2 regions of the Novacetimonas sp. GS1 genome follow, and region 1 is predicted to be linked to the other one. Evidence: riboswitches for the same ligand, from Rfam matches in the RefSeq annotation. Region 1 holds a riboswitch; the other holds the start of a gene.
What was found. Region 1 has a riboswitch for S-adenosylmethionine ahead of metA (homoserine O-succinyltransferase). Riboswitches for the same ligand answer to the same signal wherever they lie in the genome.

Region 1 (12,092 bases):
CGATAACAAGATCCATAATCTTCCAGGATTTTGGCGTGGCAAACAGCGGTTGCAAAAAGCGTGCGCCATAGCCTAACGCTCCAAACCACAGAAAACTGGTAGATGCCGCCCCGGCTGCAAAAAATGGTCTAAGAGGGAGTGGCTGCGCTGTCGAAGCCGTACCCATCAAGAGAACCGTATCGAGATAGACATGCGGATTGAGCCAGGTGAACGCGGCGACTGAAGCCAAGGCTTTTGGTAAAGAGACAGAAGCGCCCTTGGCGACTGTCATGCTCTCTGTTCGCATAGCTTGTCGTAGCGTTCTCACACCGTACCAAAACAGAAATCCAGCACCAGCGAGCGTAAATCCTTTGGCGACTTGTGGGAGCGCCCCCAACAAAGCCCCCATTCCGCCCACCCCCGCGATAATCAGGACAGCGTCAGAGAAGCCGCAGAAAAGGACAACAGGACCGACATGTTCGTTCTTCAGGCCCTGTCGAAGAACGAACAGATTTTGAGCGCCGATCGCGACAATCAGCGAGGCAGAAAGCGCAAACCCGGAAAGAAAGCTGATCATGAAAGGCATCATTCAGCCTTCCTACGCAATGCAGTCAATGAAGGAAAACTTGTTTTTCTTATCCTGATGAAGCAATCCTTTATTGATGTTGGATTATAATGCTCTTGCGGCGGTCAGCGCTGTCATCCGGGAAGGCTCCTTTGATGGCGCGGCCAGGAAATTGAACATCACGGCTTCTGCAGTCTCTCAACGCGTCAGAGGGTATGAAGACAGGCTGGGCGCCTTGCTGATTATCCGTGGACAGCCATGCAGACCAACGGATTTAGGGCAGGCCCTGGTGACACATCTGGACAAAGTTCATCTGCTTGAGGCAGAGATTCCTCATCTTTCCCATACGTCAGGGCTCTTGTCCTCTCCTGATGTTACTCTCAGAATTGCCGTAAACGCTGATAGTCTCGCAACGTGGTTTCCAGCAGCTGTTTCATGTTTTGCTACAGAAGCAGGAGTTTGTCTCGACCTTCTCGTCGAGGACGAGACCTGTACAGCCGAGCGTCTTCGATCAGGCGAGGTTATAGCGGCAATCACATCCCAGACAGACCCGGTCCCCGGATGCAGCTCCATTCACTTAGGGGCGATGCCGTATGTTGCTTGTGCCTCTCCGGATTTTATAGCGAAATACTTCAGCGCTGGAGCGACGGCGATCGAGTTTAAGAGCGCACCTTGCATATGCTTCGACCGAAACGATGGCCTGGAGGCCCGGTGGTTGCGTACTCTGCACAATACAGATTTACCGCAGCGGGTACATTATATTCCCTCTACGCACGGCTTCCTTGATTTTACACTCAACAATATTGGATGGGGGTTACAGCCGCTCAGCCTCGTGGACAGATATCTGTCTCAAGGCAGTCTGATCGAAATCGTTCCCGGCCATCGCCTTGCTATCGATCTTTACTGGGTCATACCTAGAGTGAAGAGTAAGTTATTGAACGACCTTACCCTTCACTTAAAAAATGAATGTGTTCGACATTCTTGTTTAGTCTAGAACACTAAACGCTGTCTGCATTCACCGTAGCCAGATCATGGTACAGGCGTTCCGATCCGGCCCGGGAGATGGCCTTTGATACGACTCCATTGCAGGAAAGGGGCAGGCCGTGACGTTATCAGACGCCGACCATGACGTCGGATGCCTTGATGATGGCGGTCGCGGCTTCACCGACCTTCAGGTTCAGGTCCGCCACTGCTTCGTTGGTGATGGAGGCCGTCAGGATCGTGCCGCCGATGTCGATGCTGACATGCGATGTGGTCGCGCCCTTGGTGATCTGGGTGATGGTCCCGGCGATCTGGTTACGTGCGCTGATTTTCATGTGTGAATGCTCCGCTGATGATGTCCGGCCCCTGTTGTATCCACGAATGGTGACATGTGGCAAACCGGCGTGGCATCGCATTCCTGATGCATGTCATGCGGCATAAGGCACCGCCTGAAAACACCCCATTGATAAGGGGATGTTTGAACAGTCAGCACAGGGAATGCCCCGAAATCATAAGGCAGGTTCTGGCGAAGGAGTGTTCCAGACAGCCTCGACAGAACGCCGCCCTGTTAAGAGACTGTTTGAAAAGTAAGGCTCGATAACACCCTAGAAATTATAAAGGTTTTTGGTGAAGCTTTTTCCAAAAAGCTTCGAAAGACGCCGCCTTTTTGAAAAAAGGCAGCACCCAAAAACTTTTCTTGTTTTTTTATTAAGTAATTGTTTTCAAATAATCTCTTATGAAAATATAGTTTTATGTTTTTCATGATTGACGCAATGTTGTTGCGTAAAAAATCCCCGATCCGACAGCCTGCCTGTGCGACATGGGCATGGCGGATATTGCCCGGTGCCGCCTGTTTGCAAAAGGGCGCCACCGGGCAATGTGGGGCATGGCCCTTTACGCCGGGCCTGCGGCAATGGCCTGACGGACACGCGCGGGGCTGGCATGGGGGCGGCCGATGCGCGTGATGTCGAATGGCGTGGTCTGGTAAATGCGGTTGATCCAGTTCCCCGCCAGCAGATGCGCATGGCTGCGCCAGCGGTTGATCGGCGCGCGGGTGGGGTCATCTTCGGGGAAGTAATCGTAGGGCACGCCGACATCCATCCCGGCCGCGATATCGCGGAAATATTCATCGGCGAGCGAGGTGGAGTCATATTCCAGATGGTTGAACATGTGCAGCGAATGGTGCGACGGGTCATCAAGCAGGCACAGCCCCGTCTGCGCGCTTTCGGCCAGTACGGCCATGCCGCTGTGGGCGGGGATGTCGGCGCGCCGCACCTCTGTCCAGCGCGAAACCGGGACGCAGACATCATCGGAAAACCCGACCAGATACGGCGATGCAGGCACCAGCACGCGATGGCCGTACACCCCGAACGCCTTTTGCGGCAGGCAGTGTTTGGGCATGCCGTGGAAATGATGCACCGCCGCCTGCGCCGCCCAGCAGATATTGAGACATCGATGCACGTTCGTCTGTGTCCAGTCGAAGACCCGGCGCAGTTCGTCCCAGTATGTGACATCGGAAAATGACAGCCGCTCCACCGGGGCGCCGGTGATGATGAACCCGTCGAAACGTTCGGTGCGCACATCTTCCCACGCGCGATAGAACGACGTCATGTGATCGGCAGAGGTATGGCGTGGGATATGGCCGCCAATCCGCACCAGCGTCAGTTCGACCTGCAACGGCGTTGCGCCAATCAGGCGGGCGATCTGCGTTTCGGTGCAGATCTTGTTGGGCATGAGGTTCAGAAGACCGATCCGCAGCGGGCGCACATCCTGACGGATGGCGTCGGCCTCGCCCATGACCATGACGCCTTCACCCTCCAGCGTGGTGCGGGCGGGCAGGTCGTCGGGAATCTTGATTGGCATTTTACGTCCGTTCTCCAACTTCTTGGTTGGGACAGACGCATGTGGCTTGATCCGTTTGGTTGCCGGGTCCGGCCACATCCTTCCTTGCGGAAGCGCCACCTTGCCCGGAATGGCAGGTTGGCGTTGGGCGTCGCCCCAACTCCTGATGCTGCGATCCTTCTATGCCTGGTCGTGTGGTATTTCAAGCCCGAAAAGCATTCTCCCCACCCTGTGAAGCCGTGACCTGCGGGCGCGCAGGACCCCGGCGGCGGTTGTGTTGGGGAACAACGTGCTGATAAACAAGGTGAAAGCCACCCTCTGCCACCGTGTTTTCAAAAAATCCGCTCCCCCGCCCCGCCCCTTGGGCACGCAGGCCGGGCAGGGCCGGGCAGGGCAGGGCAGGGTAGGGGGCCGTGCAGTCAGTCGTCGGTCTGCACGCGTTCGCGCACGACGCGCCGTGCGGCATGTTCCGCACCCAGCCGGTCGCCACGCCCGAACAGCTTCTGTCGCAATGTGCCGGGAGGGTACGCCGTCCTGTAACGCCCGCGCCGTTGCAGTTCGGGGATGACCAGATCCACGATGTCCTCGAACGTTTCCGGTGCGACGGCATAGGCAAGGTTGAAGCCGTCAATGCCGGTCTGCGCCACCCATGCCTCCATCTGGTCCGCGATTTCGGCGGGGCTGCCCACGATGGTCGGCCCCATTCCGCCGATCGCCGCATGCCGCGCCAGTTCCCCCACCGTCCATACCCGTTCGGGGTCCATGACCGTCAGGCTGTCGATGGCGGAATGGATCGCATCATTGCGGACATGGCGCACGGGCGCATCGAGCGCATATTGCGAAAAATCCACCCCCGTCCATCCCGACAGCAGCGCAAGCGCGCCTTCGGTGCTGATATAGCGCTGGTATTCATTGTATTTGAACACCGCCTCTTCATGCGTGGGCGCGGTAATGACCGTCAGCAGCGCAAAGACCAGCGGTTCCCCCGGTGCCCGCCCGGCGCGCCGGGCGCGTTCGCGGATGCCCGTTGTGGTCTGGCGCACCACCTCGCGCGATGGCCCGGCGATGAAGACGCATTCCGCATGTGTCGCCGCGAATTCCTGCCCCCGTGGCGACGCCCCCGCCTGAAACAGGACCGGCGTGCGCTGTGGCGAGGGTTCGCACAGGTGGATCGCATCGACGCTGAGGTATTTTCCCTCATGCCGGATGCGATGTACCTTGGACGGATCGGTAAAGACACCACTGGCGCGGTCACGCAGCACCGCTCCGTCCTCCCAGCTTCCTTCCCACAGGCCATAGACCGCCTGCATGTATTCATCCGCGATGTCATATCGCGTATCGTGCCCGTGCTGTCGTGCCTGTCCCGTGCCGCGCGCCGCGCTGTTGAGGTATCCGGTGACGATGTTCCACCCCACCCGCCCGTCCGTCAGGTGATCCAGCGTGGACATCCGCCGTGCGAAGGGGAAGGGATGTTCATAGGACAGCGTGCATGTCACGCCAAAGCCAAGGTTGCGCGTCACCGCCGCCATGGCGGGCACCAGCATTGCCGGGTCATTCACCGGCACCTGCGATGCATTGCGCAACGCCGCGTCGGGCGATGCGCCATACACGTCATAAACACCCAGCACATCAGCCAGAAACAGCGTATCGAACAGCCCGCGTTCAAGCAGCCGCGCAAGCTCGATCCAGTAGGACAGGGTGTTGTACTGTGCGGAACGGTCGCGTGGATGCCGCCACAGGCCGCTGGCCTGATGGGAGACACAGTTCATGTCGAACGCGTTAAGGCGTATTTCCTTCATGTCAGGCCCCCTGTGGCCAAGGATTGGGTCATAAGAGTTTCCGCAATGCCGTGTTCCTTGAAAAACACGTCATATTCATATGTTTTTCCAAAAACCATCGTTCAGGCGCCGGCCACCCGGCGCCTGATCCGTCAGTCAAAGCCCATCGACACACCGGCAAACACGCCAAACCCGTCACCGGGCTGCATGACCGAAAGCTGCTTGCCCGCGGACTGGTATCCCGGCACGACAATGGCGGCATAATGCTTGTTCGCAAGGTTGTTGAAGCTGAGGAAGACTTCGCGATGCTTGCGCGGCCAGGCATAGCCGATATTGGCGTTATAGATGTGATAGGACGGTGCGAAATACGTCATGTCATATGACGCCCCGACCTTTGACGAGACCTGCGCATTAAACCCGGCGTAAAACCCGTTATGCATGTCAAGGTGGATTTCCCCCTGATAGAAATGTTCGGGAATGCCTGGCAGGCGGTTATGCCCGAACACCGCATCATGGCGATAACGGAAATCCTGATAGGTATAGGCCTGACGCAGCGACAGCGTATTGCCCGACCATTTCAGCAACTCCGTCTCCAGCGAGAATTCGACCCCCTGATGCGTGGTGGGCGAGGCATTGCCGTAAATCGACGTGCCCGCCGCCTCCGACTGTGGGGTCATCACCGTCAGCAGTTCGTTGCGCACGGCGGAATGGTAGTACGACAGGCTCCATTTATTATGGAAATAATGGCCCGTCGTTCCGATTTCGAACGTGGTCGCGGTCTGGTTGCGCAACCGGCCCGATGTCGAATTTTCCCCCGCATAATTCTGCAACGGATATGCGGCGGCATTGTAATATGCCCCGGCATAGTTGTAGTTCCAGTCGTTGGGCGGCTGGATGCTGCGGCTGACGTTTCCGTAAATCTCTATGTTATGATAGGGGATATAGCGAAATCCCCCGCGCGGGATGAAATTGACCGACGACGTGCCAAGGTGCGACCGGTTGGGATAGGTCACGTCAGATTCCCGCCCGATGAACGCCAGCGCGCCCGCCGCCGTCAGCCACAGGTTATGCGCAACCTCGGTATTATTGCGCAGGTGGAAATAATTTTCCGTCCCCCCATATTTGACATGGCGCAGCGTCTCGCCCAGGGGCTGGCCCGCAAACAGCCCGGCATTCGCCCCGCTATTGACGCGGATATGGTTGGTCTGCCACGCGTCAAGGTCGCTGTAGGTCAGGATGCCGAACTGCGTATCGCTCTTGTGGCCCGACAGTACGTCATGGCGGTCGTAATTCAGCACGCCCGCCACGGTCTTGTATCCCCATACCTGCGATGTGGCGTTGTTTTCAATGTCGATCGGCGCATCTTGGTAATTGAAGCCAAGTTCGATTTTCGACGCATCGTCAATGCGGATGGTGGTCATGTCGCCGTAATACTTGGTCCCCGGCTGGATGCGGTGCGCCCCCCATGAATAATAGGGCGACTGGCTCTGCTTCGGGTCGGACAGGATCTGGTCGCGCGTCAGATAGCCGGGATAGCCATTGACCGTCTGGCGATACCGGAAAAATGCCCGTGTGGACACGCGATCATTGAAACGATAACCAAAGTTGGCGTTGATGCCGAAACTCGTCGCCTTGGTGTTTTCCTGATACCCCCCGCGATAGGAATTGGTCACGCTGACAAAATAATCGAACTTGCCGATGACCGCGCCCGAACTGACCTGTTCCTTGACATAGCCAAAGCTTCCGGCCTCCACACGGGCCTGGTATTTCTGTGCGTCGTATCCGGTCTGTGTGACGTAATTGATCGCCCCACCCAGTTGCAGACCACCATAATCGAACGCATTGGCCCCACGCAGCACCTCGGTATAGCGCAGGCCCAGCGGTTCAAACAGTTCATAGGGCGTGCCGGCGGGCGTGGTGACGGGCAGGCCGTCGAACATCATCAGCATGCCCGAACGGAAATAGTTGGTGCCCGTGGCGATGCCCGACCCACGGATCGACAGGCGCAGCCCGTCCCCCCCCGCCAGAGGATTGCGCAAACACGCCGGGCTGGAACGACAGGGCGTCGGCGCTGGTGAAATTGCGGCCCTTGAGCGTCTTTTGCGCGTCGATCACGCTGGTTGCGCCGGGGATGGAGGCCAGACGTGCTTCGGCGCGGGTGGCGGGGGTCTGGCGCTGGCGGGAGACGGAGATGACCTCCGGGCGCGATGGCGGTGTGGCGGTGGGTGTGGCGGCGCGCACCGCGGCCGGTGACAGCCCCCGTGACGTGCCCCGTGCCGTATCGGGGGCTGTCGTCGCGTGGGGCGTGCGCGCGGCATGCACCGTCGCATGCCTGGCCTGCGTTTCGCCGCCCGGCGCGGCAAGCGCATGGGGAAGGAAGATGGTGGAACTGAAAAGATACGAACCGAAAACCAATGTCCGGTGCGTCGGACGTCGTGGGGGCGCGTCAGGTGGGGAAGTCACGAAGGGACGTGGCATAGGAGGGGGTTCCATGGAACATGTCTGTCGCAGCGGGGAAGGTCGGGAGGGGATCGGGCATCAGCATCGACACGATCCGTGCGGGGTGCGAGGTGCGGGGATGGGGGACATCATCGGGTGCCGTCTCCGTCGGGGTGTGGGGTCATTGCGCTGCGGTGCGGCCATATGCGCGGTTGAACCACAGCAGCGGCGCGGGCTGTGCCGCGGCCGACAGCGCGATGTCGATCACATGGGCGAACACCACCGTATGTGTGCCGACATCGCGGATGTCGCTGATGCGGCAGTCAAGGTTCGCCAGCGCCCCGTCCAGCAGCGGCGCGCCACTGCGTCCACGCCGCCATGTGGCCCCGGCGAAACGTTCGGCCATCGTGTGCGCACGGCTGGCGAAGCGGTCCGACAGGCCCGCCTGCCCCGCATGCAGCACGTTGATCGCCAGAACACCGTGGCGCATGATGTGCGCGTGCGCGCTTGCGGTGCGGTTGATGCACACAAGCACGGTCGCCGGCGTGTCGGACACGCTGCACACCGCCGATGCGGTAAAGCCATGTGCGCCGCCATCGCCATCGGTGGTCACGATGCTGATGGCACTTGCCAGCGCGGCCATGCCGTCGCGGAAGGTCGCGGCGGAAACCACGGGGGCGGGACGGGTTTCAAGCAGTACGGTCATGGTCTCGTCCTCGGATCATGTTGAAGGGGAAATGCGGCCGCCCGGAACACGGCCGCCCGGAACACGGTCGCACGGCCATGGCGGGTGTGGCCCCCGGTCAGGCGCGGCTTTCGGCGGACAGGGCGGGCATATGCACCGTGGCGGCGGCGGGGGCTGCGCGCAGGGCGGGGTCCATGTCGGGGTCGTATCCGAACACGTCCCACCGTGATGCCAGCGTCATCACCAGCCCCCCCGACGGCGCGGCCAGCACCAGCCAGAACAGCGCAGTGCCCAGATGCGTGCCCAGCCATGGCAGGAATGTCAGCGCAAGGGTGGAACCCACCCCCGACACCAGTCGCGCCAGCCCGATGCCCATCCCGCGCAGTTCGGTGGGATAGCTGAGGGTGGGATAGGCCATAAGCTGGCATCCGGGACCAAATCCCTGTGCGAAGATGAAGGCGGCGAACCCCGCGACGACGATGGCGGAGCCGATGCTGTCATGTGGCGTCCCCACCAGCGCCAGCGCGCCGACGCCGGCCATCTGTAAGGCATATCCCCACATCAGCGGCAGGCGCGACCGCACCGAACGCGTCAGCCGCACCCCCAGCAGCCCGCCGGGAAACGCCACCAGCAGGTTGAGCACAACGGAAATGACCAGCACCTGCACCGCGCTGGCATGCAGCATCGCGCCCAGCAGGCCGGGCATGCCAAAGATGATGGCGCAGTATGAAAACGAACTGATGAGCGTCATTCCCGCAATCAGCAGCCCGCGCCGCAGCAGTGGCGCGCGCAGCAGGCGGCGCGGGTCGGGCGCGGGGACGGGCGGCGGCGTGGGCCGGGGGCGTACGATCGGGTCCACCCCGTGGGAACGGCGGATGATGTCGGCCGCACGCACCAGATCGCCGCGCCGGGCGATCCAGACGGGGGATTCACTCATATACCGCCCGCGCACCATGATGATTATCAGCGCGGGCACCGCCCCGAACGCCAGTGACGCCCGCCACAGCCATTGTGAATGCCCCGCCGGCAGCACCTGCGCCAGCGCCAGGACGATGACAAGGCACAGCGACGATGCCGCATACCATGTCGGGCACCACGCGGCGGCCCGCGCGGCCTTGCTGCCGCGCCCGTCAAGGCGGGAGAATTCCGACAGGAACGCCATGGCCACCGGCAGGTCCATGCCCACCCCGAACCCCATGGCAAAGCGCGCGGCGATCAGCACGCCCGCCGTCGGCGCGAACCCCGCGACCAGTGCGGCGATGACAAAGCACACCATGTCCGCCATGAACACCGCGTACCGCCCGATCCGGTCCGTCAGCCACCCGCCCGCGATGCTGCCGACGATGGTGCCCGCATTCAGCGCGGCGGCAACCAGCCCGGTCTGGAACGCGGACAGGTGGAAATGCGCCTGCACGTCATTGATGCCCCATGACAGCGTCGTCAGGTCATAGGCGTCAAGGAACACGCCACCCAGCGCAAGGGCGACGACAATGCGCGCATGCCCCCCCGCGCGCGGGCCTGCATTGATGATGGCCGAAATGTCATCGGCGTCGCGCACGACGGGGCGGCCATGTTCCATCACGGGGCCGGGTGGGGATGCGGGCCGGGGGGTGGCGTTCATGATGTCACCTGTTCATGCTGGGGGATGTCCGGGCGGGCGATGTCCCCATGCGAAATGTCCTCATGCAAACCGTCCCGGTGCGCAGGTTTCCGGTGCGCAGCTTCCAGATGCTCAGCTTCCGGATGCGCAGGTTCCGGGGACGCGGGCTCCGGCTCCGGCTGCGGCGTGCGCGCGGGCGCACTGGCATGGTCTGTATCGGCACGGTCGGTATCGGCACGGTCTGTATTGGCGCGGTCGGTAATGGTGTGGTCGGCGCTGTGACGGTCGCTACCGTGGCGCGCGGCGCTGTCGCGGTGCGCGCCCTGCGCCACCAGCGCGCGCAGGACGGTGGCCAGACGCGCCACCTGACGCGAAACCTCCGGCAGTCCCATCAGCTCGCCAAAGCGCCCGCGTGCCAGCGGCCCCGCAACAAACAGCGTCGCCTCGGGGTGGGTGCCCACACAGGCCCGGCCCAGCGCATCGACATGCAGGCCCAGCCCCGTCGGGTCCATTTCCACCATCCCGCGCGCCGCCAGCCCGGCAAGGAAGGGCTGTGCCGCGATGATGTCGCCATGGGCGGGGCCGGTGGTGGTGATGATCGCATCGAACGCCGCCTCACGCGCATGGCCGTTGCCATGGCGCAGGGTGACGCGAAAGGTCTCGTCCTCCACCCGCGCATGTGTCAGGCGCGCGGCCATGAAGGTCAGCAGGCCCGCACGTTCGCGCCCGCGCACGATATCTTCCGTCGGGGGGGCAAGGCGGAAACGGTGCGTGTCCCAGAACGGGCGCAGGTGCCGGATCAGGCGCCGGCGTTCAGGCAGCGGCAGCGCGGCCCAGATGTCGGGGGCCTGTTCACGCAGGCGGTCAACCACCGCCTGCCATGGCTGTGGCGCATTGTCGCGCAGGGTGGCGCGCACCCGGCGCAGCACGTCGCGCGCGGTGCGTGCGGGCGGGGTGGTAAAGGCGCCGAATGCATCGACCTCCCGCGTGGCATGGCTGCGTGAACGTTGCCCCCGGCGCGAGATCGCGACAACAGGCCCCCGGTGTCCGCGCGCCTCCAGCGTGGCGATGGCGTCGGCCATGCTTAACCCCGTCCCCACAACCAGTACCCGGTCCGTGGGCGCGATGTCATCCAGCGCGCCCGCGTTCCATGGATTGGCCACCAGCACGGGATGCGCCCCCGGCCGCAGCGACAGCGCACGCAGCGGCCCCGGCGGGCGTGGCGGCGGATGGCTGGTGGCGATGACGACAATGTCCGCCACCATCTCGGCCCCATCGCTGGTGGTGATGACCCACCGGTTATCATCACGCCTGTATGCCGCAACCACGCTGGCGCGGTGGTGTGTCACCTTCCCCGATGCCAGCAGGGGGGCGATGCGCGCGGCGACATAACGGCCAAAGACCGCACGCGCGGGAAAGCATGTGCCATCAGGGCGGCAGGCCGCATCGTCGCCCGCCACCGCGTCGGTGCGCACGATCCAGTCCATGAAATCCCCCGGATTGTCGGTATCCAGGCTCATGCGCGTGGCGGTGACGTTGATGCGGTGATGCGGGTCCGCCGTGCCATAGGCCACGCCCGCGCCAAGGGTGGGGCGGGGTTCGAATACGGTGACGCGCCGCGCGGGTGGCCCACCGGCATCGGCGCCATCACCCTCCCCCTCCCTGCGCGTCAGGTGCCATGCCAGCGCCGCGCCGGAAAAGCCCCCGCCGATGATGGCGATATGGGGGACGGGCAACGTGTCGGGCACTGTATCTGACAGTGTATCAGCCAAGGTCGTGGCCATGACGCGCATTCCCGCCTTCAGGCCGCGTGGGGCGGGCGGTGGTCGCCTGCGATGGTTTCGCCAAATGGCCCCATGTTGTTGGGCGTTGCGCCCGCGCGCACCGGATGCGCCGTCGGCAGCAGCGGCAGCACACGTTCACCGAACTGATAGGCTTCCTCCACATGCGGATAGCCGGAGAAGATGAACGTATCGATGCCAAGGCGGCGGTATTCGTCGATGCGTTCGGCCACCGTCGCCGCATCCCCCACCAGCGCCGTGCCCGCGCCGCCACGCACCAGCCCCACGCCCGCCCACAGGTTGGGGCTGATTTCCAGCCTGTCACGCTGCCCGCCATGCAGCGCGCTCATGCGTGACTGTCCCACGGAATCCATCCGTGCGAACACCGACTGCGCCTTGGCGATGGTTGCATCGTCAAGATAGCTGATGAGGCGGTTCGCCT
Region 2 (12,092 bases), 240 kb from region 1:
CCCAATAATGGCCTTGCCCCCGCGACAAAGGGCAAGCCGCTGGAATTTTCCACCGACGGGCTGGGGCGGTGGGACACATCGCTCATCAGCTTCCTGTGGGAACTCAAGCGTGATGCGCGGCAGGCCGATCTGAGCGTCAGCGCCGAGACCCTGCCGGATTCCGCACGCAAACTGCTCGATCTCCTGCCGGAAATCCCGCCCGACGCGCATGCGCCGCCGCCCCACCATTTCGCGCCCGTCACGGCGGTGGGGCAATTCACGCTCGATACCCTCAATGAAATCGGCTGCGTCAGTGAAATGGGCGTCGCCACGGCGAAAGGTGGGCTTGCCGCGCTGCTGGGCAAGGGCATGATGCGCACGATCGACCTGATGTCGGACGTGCGCGCGGCGGGACCGACGGCGCTGGTGATCGTGGGCGTGGTCAATTTCCTTGTCGGCGCGATCCTTGCCTTTGTCGGCGCAGTGCAGTTGCATAAATTCGCGGCCGACATCTATGTCGCAAGTCTGGTTGGAATCGCGATGGTGCGCGAAATGTCCGCCGTCATGACTGCGATCATCATGGCCGGGCGCACCGGCGGTGCCTATGCCGCGCGGATTTCAACCATGCAGGGGAACGAGGAAATCGACGCCCTGACGGTGTTCGGCATCCCGGTCGCAAGCTACCTTATCCTGCCATCCGTGCTTGCGCTCATACTGACGATGCCGCTGCTTTACCTGTATGGCTGCCTGATCGGCATGTTCGGCGGATTTTTCGTGTCGTACATCATGCTGAACGTCACGCCGTTGGGCTATTTTCACGAGACGCTTTATGCCGTCGCCCTGTCGCAGTTCGTGTTCGGTTTTATCAAAAGTATCGTATTCGGCGGGTTCATCGGCCTGACAAGCTGCCGTATCGGCCTGAAGGCCGGACGCAGCGCCGCCGACGTGGGCATCGCCGCGACGCGCGCGGTGGTCGTGGGCATCGTGGGCGTGATCGCCATCGACGCCATATTCGCCGTCATCGCCAACGTGCTGGATATCTGACCCGATGAATGCAGACACATCCCACCCCGGTACATCCCACCCCGGTACACCCCACCCTGCCGCAGCCCACGACGCCGACAGCGCGCAGGCGATGATGTCGGTGCGTGGCGTCACTCTGGCGTTCGGGCCAAAGGTGATCCAGCACGACATTTCCTTTGACGTGAAGCGCGGCAGCATTTTCGCCGTCATGGGCGGCTCTGGCTGTGGCAAGAGCACGCTGCTCAAGAGCATGATCGGCCTGCTGCGTCCCACGCAGGGGGAATATCTGGTCGGCACGGACAATTACTGGGCCGGCACGGATGAGGACAGGGTGCGCATCGGCCGCCGCTTTGGCGTCCTGTTCCAAAGCGGCGCGTTGTGGAGTTCGATGACGGTGGGGCAGAATGTGGCGCTGCCGATGCAGATGTTCACCTCGCTCAGACCCCATGTGATCCGACAGCTTGTCGAGCTCAAGCTCGGGCTGGTGGGGATGCTGCATGCCATTGACCAGTTCCCCTCCGAACTCAGTGGCGGGATGAAAAAGCGCGCGGGCCTGGCGCGCGCCATGTCGCTTGATCCTGATATCCTGTTCTTTGATGAACCCTCTGCCGGGCTGGACCCGATCACCTCCGCCCGGCTGGATGAACTGATCCTCAACCTGCGTGACGGGCTGGGGGCCACGATCGTGCTGGTCAGCCATGAACTGTCCAGCCTGTTTGCGATCGCGGATGACGGCATCTTCCTCGACCCCGAATCAAAGACGGCCATCGCCCACGGTTCGCCCACATGGATGCGCGATCATTGCGACAATCCGATGGTCCATGCCTTCATGCACCGTGAACGTACCGATTCCTCCAGCCACGGGGACAAATAGGGGCCATGCCCGCCAGACAGACAGTCATTGGCGCACTGGTGCTTGGCGCGGCCTTTGTCGGGGGGATAAGCCTGCTGGCGCGCGGGGATATCCCGTTTCTTCATCCCATGCGTGAAGCTGTGGTGGTGTTCGAGGATTCGACGGCGGGACTTGATGTCGGCTCCCCGGTCAATTTCCGTGGCATCCCCGTCGGGGCGGTGCAAAATATCGAAATCACCGTCAAACCGCAGATCAAACGTACCTATACCTTCGTAAAGATCGGATTTTCCCCCCGGCAGGTGCCCGGTGGCGCGGACCTGCCCGACATTCCCACGCTGGTGGCCGATGGCATGCGCGCGGATATGGTGCTGCACAGTTTCGTGACGGGACAGTCGGAAATCGACCTCGACTTCTCCCCCAACACGCCCGCGCGGCTGCATCAGGACATTCCCGCCTCCCTGCCTGAAATCCCGGTGGGCCAGACCACCTTGCAACAGCTCAAGGGGGAGCTGGGCGCGCCGACGATGGAAAAGCTCCAGCATGACATCCGTACGACGGTGGCAAGCATCCGGCAGCTTGCCACCGACCTGCACCGCGACGTGCCGCCAATGATCGACAGCATCCGTCAGACATCGGCACACAGCCATGTCGCGGTGGTCAGCATCCGCACGGCCCTTGCCGATGCCCAGGCGCGCGCGGCCGTCACCCTGACGGACATGGACCGGATGATGGCCACCGGTGGCCGCGAGATGGACGCCCGGCGCGAGGAACTGCGCCAGTTGATCGCACAGGCGCGACTGACGCTGACGCAGGCGCACGAGACCATGGTGGGGGTGCAGCAGTTGACATCGCCCCAATCCCCCGATCAGGTCCATCTTGCCGATATGACACGTGACGTGACCGCCGCCGCCTATGGGTTGCGCGGGTTCGCCAACGAAGTTGAAAGTAACCCGCAACTCCTGCTGATGGGACGCAGCCAATGATCTCGTGCCTGCCTGTTTTCCTTTCCCGCCATATGGCCACATGCCGCGCCATGGGCGGGCTGGTCATTTCGGCCTCGCTGCTTGCGGCGTGCTCCTCCGCCCCGGTGAAGTTCTATACGCTGGGCGCATCCGCCATCGCGACCGGCGCAACCTCGCCAAGCGGCAGCGTCTCTGCCGTGACCGACACCACCCCTGTCATTCAGGTGCAACAGGCACGTATCCCCGACTATCTTGACGGGCAGGACATTCTGGTGCGTGACGGCCATGAAATCGAACGCAGCCCGCTTGGCCGTTGGGCAAGCCGCCTGTCGGTGGGGGTGACGGACCTGGTCACAGCGCGGCTGGCGCAGAAATGGCCCGAACGTTTCGTAACCGACCAGCCACAGCCGACGCCCGCATCATGGCGTCTGGCGATCAATATCAGCCGCCTTGATGTCAGCCGTAACGGGGCCGCCGCGCTGAATGCGGACTGGGCCATCATCCCGCAGGACCTGCACCAGCCCATCACGCGCAACCGCACGCATATCGAGGTCGCAGGCGGCACCACCACCAATAACCACGTGGCCGAAATTACGGAATCACTGCTGAACCAGCTCAGTGACAGGATCGCGGCAAGCTGGCCGCAGGTCACGACGCCGGTGTCCCATGCGCCCCATACCCATCATTGATGGGGACTGTTTCAAAGGAAAGACCCGGCAACCCATTGGAATAATAATGGTTTTGGGCGAAATTATCCCAGATAAAGACAACGTCCCGAAACATGTGCCATTTCTTCCCAATGGGTTGCTTTCAAATCGCCTTCTGGAAAAGGTAAAAGTCCCGGGCGATGCTTTTCCCACTCAGCACTGCCCGTATGACGTTTCCAAAAAATCTTTGCCTGGAACACTATAATCCCGTGGGTTGTTAGAGACTGTTTGAAAAGTAAGTCTCAATAACATCCTGAAATCATAAAGGTTTTTTGTGAAGCTTTTTCCAAAAAGCTTCGAAAGACGCCGCCTTTTTAAAAAGGCGGCACCCAAAAACTTTTCGTGTTTTTTATCAGTGAGTTGTTTTCAAACGCTCTCTTAACCCTGCGTTGCAAACCGCGCCTCAGGGGGATGCGCCTTCCCCACCATGGCCTGGCGGCCATCATCGCAGGCGTTTCGAAGCAGCGCCTTTTGACGTTCTGCAGGACAGGATTTCCTGAGAAATATCTATTTCTCAATATTCTGGTGAAGATCAGCTTCCCCCAGAGGGGAAAAGCGCGGCGCGCCATCGACCTGTTCCATCCACATATCCAGCGGACGGACCCAGTAATCGCCCCGCGCCTCGCTGCGATAGGTGACGAGCCATTCTTCCGTCTCGCTGTGGCGACCGACACAGATGACGGTATAAAGCCCGCCCTTATAATGCCGGTAAGGCCCCGGCCGGGGATGGGAGGGTGCAACCATTTTCATCCTGTCTCCTTCATTGCATCATGAAACGGGCGGTCCATGCCCTTGGCCGGGCTGCCCCTTCATGACCTGAACACGGAGATATCCGCCGCATGTTCCGCCCGTCCAGCCCCTGCCTGCCCCCTTCCGCCCCACGCACCGGCCAGTGGCGTTGCGCATTGCGGGGCCTGCGGGCCGTAATGGTGGCGATGGCCGTGTGCCCATGGCCCATCATGGGCGCGCATGCCGGGCCGGATCGCGGGGCGACGGTCATACTGGCACAGCATCCGGGAACGGAACTCGACCGGCAGGCCCATCTGCTGCAGGCACAGGATCTCGGGGATGCACATGCCCGTGGCGAACATCCCGTCGTCCTGACGGCATCGGGCCCCCTGTCGGACCATCCGGGGGACATGGCCCTGTTCGTACAGTTACAATCACCCAGCCTGTGCGGGTCCGCCGGCTGTTCCACGTCCGTTTTCCTGCGCCGGGGCACGCGCTGGACGCAGGTTCTCGATTCGCTCAGCGGTCCGGTAAGGATCATGCCACAGGCACATGGCGGCATGCATGATCTGGTGGTCGATGACGGCGATCGCTGGATCTGGAACGGGACAACCTATGCCGACACGCAGGCGGCATCGGCCCCGTCCGCAACGGCGCAATAACGCATAAACAGATTTTATCGGAAGATATCATGGAGCGGGTGAAGGGAATCGAACCCTCGTATGCAGCTTGGGAAGCTGCCGTTCTACCATTGAACTACACCCGCTTGCTGCCCCTCCTATAGCGGAGGGGAAGGCCCAATGCAATCGTTCCCACGGACCCGCGTGCGACAGGGCCGCTGCCCACCCCCGACAGTTGACGAGCGTGGGTACAATCCGCAATAACCATGCCTGTTTCCGCACCCGGCCACGGGGCGGGGCCCTCGTGATTTGATTCGGCCGGCTTGCGGCGAGGTTAAACAGACGCGCTAAAGAGGCCTGATGCCGCCACAAGGCGCTGGTGTCATGGTTTCCACGGTCGGACGATTCATTGCCGAAGGAAGCTCTGTCCCGGATATTCCTGCCCTTTTCTTCCGGTCCGGGCCTTTGCCTTTCGGTGTTTCTGACGATTTTCTGGTTTGGGAATCCTGACGATCATGACTGAGAACTCCACCCCTTCAGAATGGCGCGCAGCCACCCGCCTGCTTCACGCGGGCGAGGAACGCACCCCCTATGGTGAAACGAGCGAGGCGCTGTTCCTGACGTCGGGCTTTGTCTATGACAACGCCGAACAGGCAGAGGCAACCTTTCTTGGGGATGTGGCGCATTACCAGTACAGCCGCATCACCAACCCCACCGTAACCGCGCTGGAACGCCGCCTTGCAGTGCTGGAAGGCGCAGAAGACTGCGTCACCACCTCCACCGGGATGGGGGCGGTCTCCTCCGCGCTGCTGGCACAGGTACGGGCGGGTGAACGGGTTGTCGCCTCACGCGCGCTGTTTGGGTCATGCCACTGGATCGTTGCCGAACTGCTGCCGCGTTACGGGGTGGAAACGGTATTTGTCGATGGCGCGGACCACGCCGCCTGGGCCGAAGCCCTGTCAAAGCCGACAAGTGCCGTACTGCTCGAAAGCCCGTCGAATCCGATGCTCGACATCGTGGATATCCGCGCCATCTGTGACCTTGCGCACAAGGCCGGGGCGCTGGTGGTGGTCGATAACGTCTTTGCCACCCCGCTCTATCAAAAGCCGCTGGAACTGGGTGCGGATATCGTTGTCTATTCATGCACCAAACATATCGACGGGCAGGGCCGCACCCTGGGTGGCGCGGTGCTGGGGCGCAAGGAATGGCTTGATGACGTGCTGCGCCCGTTCGTGCGCAATACCGGCAACACGCTGTCGCCGTTCAATGCGTGGGTCATGCTCAAGAGCATGGAGACATTGTCGCTGCGCGTTGACGCCATGACGGCAAATGCGGGCAAGGTCGCAGACTTCCTCGCCTCTGCCCCGCAGATCCTGCGGGTGTTCTATCCCGGTCGCACCGATCACCCGCAACACGCACTCGCCATGCAGCAGATGAGCGCGGGTTCCACCCTGGTCGCGTTCGAAGTCGCGGGCGGCAAGGAAGGCGCCTTTGCCTTCATGAACGCGCTGCGCCTGATCAGCATTTCCAACAACCTTGGCGATGCCCGTTCACTGGTGACACATCCCGCCACCACCACGCACATGAAAATCGGGCCAGAGGAACGCGCGCGTCTGGGCATTACCGATGGCGTGATCCGCTTTTCCGTCGGACTGGAAGATGCGGAGGACCTGATTGACGACCTGCGTCGCGGCCTGAGCGCCGTCGCCGCGCGCTGATCCACAGCCCGGAGCACCTTATGGCCAATAAGAACAAGCCGTACCCCCCGCCCCCTGGACATGACCCCGAATCCGCCCTTGCAAGCGCCATCGAGAACACCCCGTGTTACGAGGCACGCACCGGTGACGTGCGGGTGCTGGTGCAGACATTCTGGCTGGATGACCAGTCGGAACCGGAGGAGCGACGGTTTGTCTGGGCCTATCGCATCCGGGTGGAAAACCATGGCGACAGTGCGATCCAGCTTTTGCGGCGCAGCTGGCATATTACCGACGGGCAGGGCCGGGTGGAGCATGTGCAGGGCGACGGGGTCGTGGGGGAACAGCCCGTGATCGACGCGGATGGCTGTTTTGAGTACATGTCCGGCGCCGCGCTGGAAACGCCGACGGGGTTCATGGGGGGAACCTATCACATGGTTCAGCCCGGAACGCGGGAACATTTCGACGTCAGTATCCCTTCCTTCAGCCTCGACAGCCCGCACCACCCCGCCATCTTCCATTAATCCCGCGCCTTCCGTCGCCCGTGCGCGGACGGGCGTGGCCTGCAGAAACAAGACAGAACAGCAATGACCCCCACCGATTCCGCCCCATTGCCCCCCCCCACGCGAGAAGAGGCCGAAGACGCCGTGCGCACGCTCCTGCGCTGGGCGGGTGAAGATCCCCGGCGCGAAGGGCTGCATGACACGCCCTCACGCGTGGTGCGTTCGTATGAGGAATTCTTCTGCGGTTATGCCGAAGACCCGGTCGACCTCCTGACCCGTACTTTTTCCGAGGTCGAGGATTATGACGAGATGGTGTTGCTGCGCGACATCCGGTTCGAAAGCCATTGTGAACACCATATGGTGCCGATTATCGGGGTGGCGCATGTCGCCTACCTGCCACGCAAGCGTGTGGTCGGCATTTCAAAGCTGGCGCGCGTGGTCGATGCCTATGCCAAGCGGTTCCAGATCCAGGAACGCCTGACCGCACAGATCGCCAATACCATCAACGATGTCCTGCAACCCCGCGGCGTGGGCGTGGTGATCGAGGCCTCGCACCAGTGCATGACCACACGTGGTGTGCATCGTCCCGGTGTTTCGATGGTCACCAGCCGGATGCTGGGCACATTCCGCAGCAATTCCGATACACGGCGGGAATTCCTGTCAATCCTGAACCGTCCCGGCGTCACGGGCGGGGTATAACCCGCCCCCGGTCAAGGGGAGGTAAAAGAGATCGTTTGAAAACAAACCATTGATAAAAAACAGGAAAAGTTTTTGGGTGTCGCCTTTTTTCAAAAAGGCGACGTCTTCTGAAGCTTTTTGGAAAAAGCTTCACCAAAAAAACTTTATAATTTCAGGATGTTATTGAGCCTGACTTTTCAAACAGCCTCTAAGACGACACCGCCTTTCGCGGGAAAATGCGGTGTCCATCCTTGTTGATGTTGGCTGTCGACAGGCGACATGGGCACCGCCCTTGCCTGCCCCTGTGCCGGTGCCGGTGCCGGTTCAGACCTCGACCCGGGCGCCCAGCACGGCGATGAACTGCGCCAGCCATGCCGGATGTGCGGGCCATGCGGGGGCCGTCACCAGCAGTCCATCGGTAATGGCCGCGTCAATCGCAATATCGGCAAATATCGCATCCGCCAGTTCGACATCGGGACGACAGGCGGGATAGGCCGAAACCTTCCGGCCCGAAATGATCCGTGCCGCCGCCAGCAACTGCGCCGCATGGCAGATCGCGGCAATCGGGCGATCCGCGAATGCACGCACCAGGTCAATCACCCGCGCATCCAGACGCAAATATTCCGGCGCACGACCACCGGGAATAATCAACCCGGCATAATCGGCATGCCGCACCTCGCTGAACGTGGCGGTCAGGGCGAAACGATGGCCGGGCTTTTCGCTGTAGGTCTGCGCACCCTCAAAATCATGAATGGCGGTCAGGACATGGTCACCCTTTTCCTTGTCCGGGCAGACGGCATCGACCTGATAACCAAGCATGCCAAGCGCCTGATAGGGGACCATGACCTCATAGTCCTCTACATAATCACCAGCCAGAAGAAGGAGTTTTTTCGCCATTTCAGAAGCGTCTTTCCTTAAGAAACCGTTTCAAAACAATCTATTGGTGGCAAAGAACACAACTGTCCGGGCGCTGATTTTTCCCAAAAGGCGACACGTTATGTGCTGCGTTTTGAAAAAAGCGTCACCAAGGACGTTTGCGGGTTCGCAGCCATGCCATGGGCATCATGGGCTTCATGGTCCTGCCTGCGCCCACGCACACCATCAGCCGTGCGCCATCAATCGTGCGCAGGGGGCAGATGTTCACGCAGGCGCGGCATCAGTTCAACAAAATTGCAGGGCACATGGCGACTGTCGAGCTGCCAGACAAGGATATCGTCCCACCCGTCACGCACCGCCCCCGTGGAACCGGGCAGCGCGAACAGGTACGTCCCGCCCGCCACCCCCGCCAGGGCCCGCGACTGGATGGTGGAGGTTCCGATCTTTTGATAGGACAGCATGCGGAACAGTTCGCCAAACCCCTCGATCCGCTTGTCGATGACACGTTCGAACGCCTCTGGCGTTACGTCACGACCCGTGACACCGGTGCCGCCGGTGGAAATCACGGCATCGACCTGCGGATCGGCAATCCATTGCGACAGGCGCGCCGCGATCGCATCGGCGTCATCACGTTCGATCGCACGGTCGGCCACGTGATGGCCGGCAGCAGTGATCCGGTCGGCCAGGATCCCGCCGGAACGGTCATCCGCCAGCGTACGGGTGTCAGACACGGTCAGCACCGCAATGCGGACCGGCAGGAAGGGCTTGTTCATATCCAATCGAGACATGACGCGATCTTCGCCCCTGCGCATACCATTCGTCAACGTTGACCTGCCACCCTGACGGGGCGGACACGAAGGAATGACCACAGGAACGACCTGCAGGGAACGTCTTTCAGGGAACGACCATCAGGAGGCCTGCGTCATAACATCGCGAAAACATGAACGTGAAGGCCACCCTATAGAAAGGGTTAAAGTGGAAGTCTAAAATAACTTTATTCAATATTTGTGCATCGCACAAAAAAATTACCGCCTTTGTAACAGCGCAATATTTTTAAATTTCAGGAGTTGCGGAGAAATATGCGTCATATTATTGCATACTAAATAAATGTTCATAAAATCTATTGTCCAAGGTTCATCTTCAATATGAAATATGCTACGAATGCGCGGATGATCAGGATAATTCCACCCTTTCTTGCCCCTATCGTGCTGTCTTTTCTTGCGCTTATCGCCGTCCGGGACCCAGCCTTTGCACAGGCCATACCCGGTGACGCCATGGGTGGGATTGGCACCCAGCCGATGATGGCCGCCAACGCACGCCGCACGGACTCCGCCTGGGCGCAGGACCCGGGCCAGTTCTTCAGCGCCCCATATGGCGACCAGCACTTCTTCGGAAGCTGGCTGGGCCTGCAGCCATGGCTGGTGCGTCATGGCATCCATATCGCCGCGGACGAGCATGAAGAACTGGCCGGGAACTTTCGCGGGGGGGCAAAGCAGGGCGTGACCGACGCCGGGCAGACGGGCGTGGAAATCGACATCGACTGGAACCGGTTGGCGGGGGCAAAGAATTTCTGGACCCATACCATGATCGTCAACGGCCATGGGCAGAACCTCAGTACACAATATATCCACGATTCCCTTGGTGGCGTGCAGCAGATCTATGGCGCACGTGGTAATGTCGTGGCGCATCTTGTCTATATGTATGCGGAACAGTCATTGTTTCATAACCGCCTCGACATCAGTGCGGGGTGGATTCCGGTCGGCAGCTTCTTTGCTGCGTCACCGCTGTTCTGTAACTTCATGAACGTGTCGATCTGCGGCAATCCCGCGCCGGGCAAGTATGTTCCGGGTGGCCGCGACTGGCCTTCGGGCAACCTTGGCGTGGTGATGCGTGTCATGCCGACGGTCGATACCTATATCATGGCGTCGATGTTCGCCGTCTCGCCACATTCGTTCAATGGCGGCATCTCGGGCTGGGCCTGGGCGCAAAGCGGGCTTGGCCACTTCTCCACCCCGGTGGAAATCGGCTGGCTGCCGGAATTCGGCCGCCATCACCTCGCCGGTCATTACAAGGCGGGATATGGCTATGACAATTCGCAGTATAATGACCTGTTCGAGGACATCGACGGCAATTCGGCGGTCATCACGGGTCGCCCCTTCCGCAAGCAATCAGGGGTAAGCACCGCATGGTTCCAGGCGGACCAGATGTTCGTGCGCAATGGCAAGGGCCCGACGAATGGCCTGATCGGCATGGCGGGGTATATGTATACCTCCGGCAAGGTTTCGGCCATGAAGCAGCATGTGTGGGCGGGCATGATCGAAACCGGCGCGAAATGGGGCCGTCCGCTCGATACCGTGGGCGCGATGTTCCATTATTTCGAAATGAGCCGATCTTCGGTATTGCAGCAGGAAGCCTCCATGCTGACGGGACGGCCGCTGCTGTCGAACCAGTGGGGACAGGCCTGGGGCATCCAGACGCATGAGGATGTGTACGAACTGTTTTACAACATCCATGCGGCGCGCGGCATGAGCTTCCAGCCCGATTTCCAGTATATCAACCGTCCGGGCGGCACCACGACATATCACGATGCCGCCGTGATGGCGTTGCAGTTCAACTGCATCCTGTAAACGTCCCCCATCGCGGTTATGCGCACAAAGCTGTAGGAAAGGCGGCATCATGACCGATGCCGCCTTTCCCATATCCGACGCGGGCGATCACGACATGCTCGCCCATGCCGCCATGGCCCTGTATCCCCCGACTGAACGCGGGGTGCCACGGCTGTTGTGCCTGTCGGAAAATGCCACCTACCGCATTGACCTGCCGGACGGGGGACGACGTGTCCTGCGTATCCACCGCCCCGGCTACCACGATGCGACAGAAATCCGCAGCGAACTGGCATGGCTCGACAGTCTGCATGCCACCGGGCTGCCGGTGCCGCGTGTCGTGCAGGCGATGGATGGGGAACGGCTGCATCATATGACCCTGCCCGGCATGACGGGACGGCACGTGGTCATGTTCAACTGGATCGACGGTACGGAACCCACGCCAGATATCGCACCCGACAGCTTCGCACGCCTTGGCCGCATGACCGCGCACCTGCACCGCCACAGTCGCGCATGGCAACGACCCGCAGGTTTCCGGCGTAAATCATGGACGCATGCCACCATGGTCGGGCCACAGGCCCCATGGGGACAATGGCAGGCCGCGCACGGGCTGGATGATGCAGCGTGCGACATGATTACCCATGCGATGGGACGGGTTGGTGCTGAACTTGCGGCCTATGGCCATGGTGCGGCACGGTTTGGCCTGATCCATGCGGACCTGCGGCTGGCCAACCTGCTGATCGCGGGGGGGGAAGACACACATCATTGATTTCGATGATTGCGGCTTCAGCTGGTTCATGCAGGACCTTGCCGCGGCCCTCAGTTTTTTCGAGGACCATCCCCGCATGCCCCATTGGGTCGCGCA

Region 2: it holds a riboswitch for S-adenosylmethionine, as region 1 does, so the genes downstream of both, metZ (O-succinylhomoserine sulfhydrylase) here and metA (homoserine O-succinyltransferase) in region 1, are expected to answer to the same signal.

Annotation. Positions count from the first base shown of each region.
Region 1 is NZ_VSZP01000001.1:855,242-867,333, forward strand. It holds gene FYB92_RS03920 (LysE/ArgO family amino acid transporter) at 1-565, opposite strand, end outside; gene FYB92_RS03925 (LysR family transcriptional regulator ArgP) at 642-1,538, shown strand; gene FYB92_RS03930 (molybdopterin-binding protein) at 1,657-1,860, opposite strand; gene metA (homoserine O-succinyltransferase) at 2,420-3,388, opposite strand; SAM-I-IV-variant riboswitch at 3,434-3,542, opposite strand; gene FYB92_RS03940 (LLM class flavin-dependent oxidoreductase) at 3,787-5,166, opposite strand; partial or broken gene FYB92_RS03945 (TonB-dependent receptor domain-containing protein) at 5,298-7,623, opposite strand; gene FYB92_RS03950 (flavin reductase family protein) at 7,766-8,290, opposite strand; gene FYB92_RS03955 (MFS transporter) at 8,388-9,890, opposite strand; gene FYB92_RS03960 (FAD/NAD(P)-binding protein) at 9,887-11,653, opposite strand; gene ssuD (FMNH2-dependent alkanesulfonate monooxygenase) at 11,671-12,092, opposite strand, start outside.
Region 2 is NZ_VSZP01000001.1:1,098,599-1,110,690, reverse strand. It holds gene FYB92_RS05145 (ABC transporter permease) at 1-1,023, shown strand, start outside; gene FYB92_RS05140 (ABC transporter ATP-binding protein) at 1,115-1,876, shown strand; gene FYB92_RS05135 (MlaD family protein) at 1,882-2,838, shown strand; gene FYB92_RS05130 (membrane integrity-associated transporter subunit PqiC) at 2,835-3,506, shown strand; gene FYB92_RS05125 (DUF1653 domain-containing protein) at 4,032-4,274, opposite strand; gene FYB92_RS05120 (hypothetical protein) at 4,364-4,915, shown strand; tRNA gene FYB92_RS05115 (tRNA-Gly) at 4,946-5,019, opposite strand; SAM riboswitch at 5,165-5,245, shown strand; gene metZ (O-succinylhomoserine sulfhydrylase) at 5,389-6,591, shown strand; gene apaG (Co2+/Mg2+ efflux protein ApaG) at 6,681-7,091, shown strand; gene folE (GTP cyclohydrolase I FolE) at 7,155-7,769, shown strand; gene FYB92_RS05095 (DJ-1/PfpI family protein) at 8,073-8,645, opposite strand; gene moaB (molybdenum cofactor biosynthesis protein B) at 8,864-9,412, opposite strand; gene FYB92_RS05085 (carbohydrate porin) at 9,770-11,251, shown strand; gene FYB92_RS05080 (phosphotransferase) at 11,301-11,996, shown strand; gene FYB92_RS05075 (hypothetical protein) at 12,025-12,092, shown strand, end outside.